Regions from separate parts of the Effusibacillus consociatus genome, predicted to be linked through region 2. Evidence: a T-box and tRNA genes for the amino acid it is inferred to sense, from the RefSeq annotation. Region 2 holds a T-box; the other holds one or more tRNA genes.

Region 1 (3,385 bases), on a different contig from region 2:
TTCACCCATCCGGGTATAAGTGAAACGAGGCGACAAGTCGCCGAGATTCACTAACGGGGTAATTCTGGGGATATAGCTCAGTTGGTAGAGCACCTGCCTTGCAAGCAGGGGGTCAGCGGTTCGAATCCGCTTATCTCCACCAGTTGATCGTTCCTCGATAGCTCAGCGGTAGAGCATCCGGCTGTTAACCGGAGGGTCGTAGGTTCGAACCCTACTCGAGGAGCCATCCATGCTTCCATAGCTCAGTCGGCAGAGCGCATCCATGGTAAGGATGAGGTCACCAGTTCGATTCTGGTTGGAAGCTCCAGAGAAATCCCTCCATCGTGATGATGGTGGACATACTCCTTCGGCGCGTTGGAGAAGCGGCTTAACTCACCGCCCTTTCAAGGCGGCATTCACGGGTTCGAATCCCGTACGCGTCACCATATAAAGCTCGGAATCTTTCTGGTGATTTTCCGGGTCCCCATCAAAGTACTCGGTGTTGCTGCAACGCTTCGCTTCACTTTGATGGGCCCGTATCCGGAGGCTTAGCTCAGCTGGGAGAGCATCTGCCTTACAAGCAGAGGGTCGGCGGTTCGATCCCGTCAGCCTCCACCATTCACCTCATTGAGCAAATGAGGTACTATCGCGGGGTGGAGCAGTTGGTAGCTCGTCGGGCTCATAACCCGAAGGTCGCAGGTTCAAGTCCTGTCCCCGCAACCAACAATGGAGCTGTGGTGTAGTGGCCTAACATGCCCGCCTGTCACGCGGGAGACCGCGGGTTCGAATCCCGTCAGCTCCGCCACTATTATTGTTTGTTTGGCTCGGTAGCTCAGTCGGTAGAGCAGAGGACTGAAAATCCTCGTGTCGGCGGTTCGATTCCGTCCCGAGCCACCACTGGTAGTGATGCCACCTTAGCACAGTCGGTAGTGCGCATCACTCGTAATGATGAGGTCGCCGGTTCGATTCCGGCAGGTGGCTCCATGCGGAGGGATACCAAAGTGGCCAAATGGGGCGGACTGTAAATCCGTTGGCTTCGCCTTCGAAGGTTCGAATCCTTCTCCCTCCACCACAATTCATGTCGTCGATAAAGACGCGACATCCGTGTCGCAACATCGACATCAGCGCATTCGTGCGCAAGCTGGCTCGATAGCTCAGTTGGTGAGAGCGACGGATTCATAACCCGTAGGTCGGCAGTTCGACTCTGCCTCGAGCCACCATTTACCGGTGGGGTATCGCCAAGCGGTAAGGCAACGGACTTTGACTCCGTCATACCTAGGTTCGAATCCTAGTACCCCAGCCAAGTTTTCCGGGGTCCCCGCAAAGTACTCGGAATTAACTGTGAAGCTTTGCTTCACTTTGTGGGGTTGAATTGCGGTCGTGGCGGAATTGGCAGACGCGCAAGATTCAGGTTCTTGTGGGCGCAAGCTCGTGGAGGTTCAAGTCCTCTCGACCGCACCAATTTAATTAATGCCGGAGTGATGGAATTGGCATACGTGCACGACTCAAAATTGTGTGCAATCGAAATTGTACGTACCGAGTGCCAATGAAGCCTATCCCCGTGCAGATTCTCCGAAAAGGTTACCGCGCTTTTGGCGGTAAGATTACGCACATCCTCCTAATAACCAACCTCAATTCACCTGCTGCGTTTTTGTTTGGTAGGTACGCGGTAGAGTTTGACGTGGTTGGTGAGTCGAGATTACCTCGACAGGGACGAGGAGTCAAGTGAATATTTTGATATTGCCGGAGTGATGGAATTGGCATACGTGCGCGACTCAAAATCGCGATTTTGTGGGTTCGAGTCCCACCTCCGGCACCACACAACCAATGTTTATAGTCTCCGTTAAGAATTTGTCTTCACCAATAAATCCAAAAATGTAGGGGATGTCGGAATGTAGCGCAGCTTGGTAGCGCGCACGCTTCGGGAGCGTGAGGTCCAGGGTTCGAATCCCTGCATTCCGACCATTTTATTTTGGAGAGATGTCCGAGTTGGTCGAAGGAGCACGATTGGAAATCGTGTAGGCGTTAACAGCGTCTCAAGGGTTCGAATCCCTTTCTCTCCGCCAGTATGCACTTATTCCTACTAGTGATGGGAAATTGTGTAGACCAGATAAATGTGCGCGGGCGTAGTTCAATGGTAGAACTCCAGCCTTCCAAGCTGGTCGCGTGGGTTCGATTCCCATCGCCCGCTCCAGAAACTATAGGGGTATACTTATGTCGTAGTAAGCGAAACCTTAACGTGATTCTGCGTGAGGAACACGGAATGGCTAGGTACGGCAAAAGGTATATCTTTTGCGTTTGTATAAGTTACATATCCAGATATCCAGCATTTTAATAAGATGTCAAACCCTCCCCCTCTGTTGTAACCAGGGATCGATATAAAGATCGGTTCCTTTTTTGTTATCGTTTGTAGATTGGATCATGCAAGTCAACAGGTCTGAACTTATGCTTGCAGCATAGGGGGGAAGAGAGGTATCCTCTCACTCACAAGGGGGGAGGATTTGATGCGGAACGTAGCGATTCAATTGTTGGCGGACAAATTGGTTGACGATTTCTACAGACAGCAGCCCGAGTTTAAAACAGTAAGGTCTGAATGTACGGATATCCTAAGCCGATTACGAGAAATAGTCCCGCCTGAGAAATTTGAAATTGTTCATTTGCTTGAAAAGGAGTATACGGAAGAGTCAGAAAGAGAAATACGTGAGTTTGCAGTGTTTGTTGCGAGAACGGTGTTTGGAATCATTGAAAAGGTAGTATGTTGCAGGGTTACAACGTGATCTCGATGCAGTGGAGACCGTCCTTACAATTAATCAGAACTTTGCTACAGCCAAACGGGATTGAAAAAGAGCCTTTCAGACTACGAGGTTTCCAGCCCTCAGGCGAAAGAGGTCTACTTATCGGAAAAAAACGACGATTTATACAGGAGATTACCTACACATTAAAAACCATTCTTGATTCCACTATTCCAGGGTTCAAAGGTACGATTACAATCCATGTAAATAAGAAGATCCATAAGATCGATTCGCTTGAGCAAAATGCTTGAAATAGGGATACGGCCTTCATTACCCGTATACGGTTTCCTTAGTGCCGAAGATTCTTGTGACGAAGAACGTTTTCTGGACATGTGGAGTGCATATCGTCAATGGTTTTGAAAAAATCTCGGGGGTAGTTGGTGTAAAGATCAGGGCTATGTCCTGGTCTTCACTTTTTGCAAAAGGGGAAGTTGATCCTGAGATCATAACGGGACTGCATTTTAGTCAATCAAGAACGAGTGGCAAGTTCTTTAAGGAGTTCCAAGAAGATCATCTGAGAGCATTGTTATTGCAAAACTCCAAGCCCAATCTAGGGAAGGGATGTAGTTACGCTCGGTTTCGAGAGTGCGCTCCATTCGGTCCGAGTATCTTTT
Region 2 (3,385 bases):
ACAGAATAGAGCCTGTTGTCGTTACTGGTAAGTATTCCATAGTATAGAGCAGACAGCTTCCGTAGAATCTAACCTTACACTCGATACGAAACCGTCAAGGTCACACTTCTTTGACGGGTACCCGAAGGGCGAAAGCTCTCAACTCTCGTATGGGGACCCCCATACAAAACTGGTGGGGATTCGCAAACAGAAAGGATGAGCTTGATGCGAGACTTTTTGTGGCGCTATTTTTGTGCTACAGGTGAGATCGATGCTTATCTTTTGTACAAGGAATCCGAGGCTAACGGTTTGCAGGAAGTCTCAGCCGGTCGAAGTGAGGAAGATTTTACAGAAGAGGAGTAAAGGAGTTTCCGTGACGGATCCCGAATACAATCTCCGGAAGATTGAGAAGAAATGAGGAATCCAGCCTTTGGACAAGACGGAAGGTATTGTACTTCGGGCGATAGATTACGGGGAAACGAACAAGATTGTCACCGTATTGACAGCTAAATATGGAAAAATAGCCGTTCTCGCCAAAGGAGCCAACAAACCGCAATCCCGCTTGGTCTCCGTTTCACAACCGTTTGTTCACGGACACTGGTTGTTATTTGGCGGGAATTCCGGTATGTTTTCCGTTTCCCATGCGGATGTGATCAACCCGTTTCGTCCAATCAGGGAAGATATTTTTTTATCAACCTATGCGGCTTGTATGACGGAACTCACGGATCGCGTGCTGGAAGAACGCATCCCGTATCCCGGTGCGTTTCAGTTTCTTTTACATATGCTGCACTACCTGGCAGAGGGAAAAGATCCGGATGTTCTGTTAAGGATCTTCGAGACGAAGATGCTGTATGCTGCAGGTATTCAACCCAACTTGGAGCAGTGCAGCTTTTGCGGAAAATCAATCGACAGTGTGATCCGATTTTCAATTCGGCAGGGCGGACCGCTTTGTCAACAGTGTCATGATTCCGATCCCTATGCTGTCCGGTTAAAACCGGCTGCGTTAAAACTGATGCGGCTGTTTCAAATAATTGATCCCGCAAGGTTGGGGAATATAAGCATTGGTGAGGATGTGAAACACCAGCTGGATAAAATTCTTCGCCAGTATCTTGAGGAACAGGGCGGAATTTATCTTAAATCGAGGCAATTTCTCGATCAATTGAATCGATACGGTCTTTAGGAATTGACTTTGCATGCATCCTTTGTTATGATTTTTGCCAACAGTTGCATATACAGGCTGTGAAGGACAGGAGTAGTGAATGATTGCCATACAAGCGAGCCGGGGATGGTGTGAGCCCGGTATGGACGGTTCATGAAGGGCGGTCTGGAGCCTTTTTCAAACTAAGGTGGGCGTTCTGAACGCCAATCAGGGTGGAACCGCGGGAGACCAACTCTCGTCCCTTGCATTTTCGGATGCGGGACGGGAGTTTTTATTATTTTTACTTTGGAGAGTGGGATCAATGAGTGAACAAAGAGTTACTATGGATCAAATCGTCGCATTGGCGAAGCATCGAGGCTTTATCTTTCCAGGTTCTGAAATTTACGGAGGTTTGGCAAACACTTGGGATTATGGCCCGCTCGGCGTAGAATTAAAGAACAATGTGAAAAAAGCTTGGTGGAAAAAGTTTATCCAGGAATCTCCGTACAATGTGGGACTCGATTCCGCAATCTTGATGAACCCGCAAACGTGGGTAGCTTCCGGGCACGTGGGGAACTTTAACGACCCGATGATCGACTGCAAAAATTGCAAAGCCCGTCACCGTGCGGACAAATTGATTGAGGGAGCGCTTGCTGAAAAAGGGATTGAGCTGATTGTCGATGGCTTGTCGTTCGATCAGATGGCACGTTTGATCCAAGAGCACGATATTGCTTGTCCGGATTGCGGAGCGAAAGATTTTACAGAGATTCGTCAATTCAACCTGATGTTTAAAACTTTCCAGGGCGTAACCGAATCTTCTGCCAACGAAATTTTCTTGCGTCCGGAGACTGCCCAGGGAATTTTCGTCAATTTCAAAAACGTGCAGCGCACCATGAGAAAGAAAGTGCCATTCGGAATTGCGCAGATCGGAAAAAGCTTCCGGAATGAAATCACGCCTGGTAACTTCACGTTCCGGACTCGTGAATTCGAACAGATGGAACTTGAATTCTTCTGCAAGCCAGGAGAAGACCTTAAGTGGTTTGAGTACTGGCGTGAATTCTGTTACAGCTGGCTGCTCGGCCTTGGGATGACAGAGCAAAACATCAGATTGCGTGATCACACTACAGAAGAGCTGTCCCATTACAGCAACGCGACAACTGACATTGAGTACAAGTTTCCGTTTGGTTGGGGGGAATTGTGGGGAATTGCTGATCGGACCGATTTTGACCTGAAACGTCATATGGAACACTCCGGTGAAGATTTCCATTACTTGGATCCGGAAACAAACGAGAAATACGTTCCGTATTGCATTGAACCTTCGTTGGGAGCAGACCGGGTCACTTTGGCATTCCTGATAGATGCCTACGAGGAAGAAGATCTCGGTGAGGGGGATAAGCGGACGGTTCTTCGCTTCCATCCCGCCCTTGCTCCTGTCAAAGCAGCAATTCTGCCGCTTTCCAAGAAACTGTCGGATGACGCGATCAAGATTTATGAAATTCTGTCGGCGGAATTCAACTGCGACTTTGACGAATCCGGGTCGATCGGGAAACGGTACCGGCGCCAGGATGAAATCGGCACACCTTTCTGCATCACCTATGACTTCGATTCCCAAACCGACGGTCAGGTTACGGTTAGGGAGCGGGATTCGATGGAGCAGGTGCGGATGCCGATCAGCGAATTGAAAGATTACTTGTTGGAGAAAGTGAAGTTTTAAATAGCACGACAGGAATTAGGGATGCATATCGAACCGGGCCATTTGACCCCGGTTTTTCTTTTGCAAAAATTGCCCATTGAATTTTTAAATAATATCAACTATAATCAAAATCGATCATAAATAATCATAAACGATCGTTTCTTGATCAGAGTTGATCAACCTACTCTTCAATATGAGGGATCCCTATGTTATATGGCGAAGAACGAAAGATTAAAATTCTTGAATACGTTCAACAGCACTCGAGAGCTTCTGTGCAGGAACTATGTCAGTCTTTTGAGGTCTCAGAGGCTACAATACGCCGTGATTTGAAAGAATTGGAAGAAGCGAAGCTGTTGCGAAGAACGCATGGCGGTGCCGTTTCTTTACAAAGTGTGAATTTCGAGCCCACGTTTGTGGAGAAGGAAGACAAGTTTCTAAAAGAAAAGCAAGCGATTGCAAGAAAGGCGATTGAATTTATCGAAGAAGGCGATACGATTCTTCTCGATTCGGGCACAACCACTCTTCATTTGGCGAAAGAGTTGAAACCGCTTACCCGGTTAACGATGGTGACCAAT

Evidence for each region. The T-box of region 2 lies ahead of ACFO8Q_RS11340 (glycine--tRNA ligase). A T-box ahead of a tRNA ligase gene usually reads a tRNA of that ligase, here a tRNA-Gly.
Region 1: it has a tRNA-Gly gene. The T-box ahead of ACFO8Q_RS11340 (glycine--tRNA ligase) is inferred to sense a tRNA for this amino acid. The anticodon was not compared.

The regions. Positions count from the first base shown of each region.
Region 1 covers NZ_JBHSHC010000149.1:38,266-41,650, reverse strand. The annotation lists tRNA gene ACFO8Q_RS21575 (tRNA-Ala) at 67-142, shown strand; tRNA gene ACFO8Q_RS21570 (tRNA-Asn) at 152-226, shown strand; tRNA gene ACFO8Q_RS21565 (tRNA-Thr) at 232-307, shown strand; tRNA gene ACFO8Q_RS21560 (tRNA-Glu) at 349-425, shown strand; tRNA gene ACFO8Q_RS21555 (tRNA-Val) at 522-597, shown strand; tRNA gene ACFO8Q_RS21550 (tRNA-Met) at 627-702, shown strand; tRNA gene ACFO8Q_RS21545 (tRNA-Asp) at 708-784, shown strand; tRNA gene ACFO8Q_RS21540 (tRNA-Phe) at 801-876, shown strand; tRNA gene ACFO8Q_RS21535 (tRNA-Thr) at 888-963, shown strand; tRNA gene ACFO8Q_RS21530 (tRNA-Tyr) at 967-1,051, shown strand; tRNA gene ACFO8Q_RS21525 (tRNA-Met) at 1,123-1,199, shown strand; tRNA gene ACFO8Q_RS21520 (tRNA-Gln) at 1,208-1,282, shown strand; tRNA gene ACFO8Q_RS21515 (tRNA-Leu) at 1,354-1,440, shown strand; tRNA gene ACFO8Q_RS21510 (tRNA-Leu) at 1,722-1,798, shown strand; tRNA gene ACFO8Q_RS21505 (tRNA-Pro) at 1,868-1,944, shown strand; tRNA gene ACFO8Q_RS21500 (tRNA-Ser) at 1,954-2,045, shown strand; tRNA gene ACFO8Q_RS21495 (tRNA-Gly) at 2,100-2,173, shown strand; gene ACFO8Q_RS21490 (hypothetical protein) at 2,484-2,756, shown strand.
Region 2 covers NZ_JBHSHC010000093.1:84,996-88,380, forward strand. The annotation lists gene era (GTPase Era) at 1-9, shown strand, start outside; gene ACFO8Q_RS11330 (YqzL family protein) at 205-342, shown strand; gene recO (DNA repair protein RecO) at 410-1,159, shown strand; T-box leader at 1,210-1,384, shown strand; gene ACFO8Q_RS11340 (glycine--tRNA ligase) at 1,461-2,831, shown strand; gene ACFO8Q_RS11345 (DeoR/GlpR family DNA-binding transcription regulator) at 3,017-3,385, shown strand, end outside.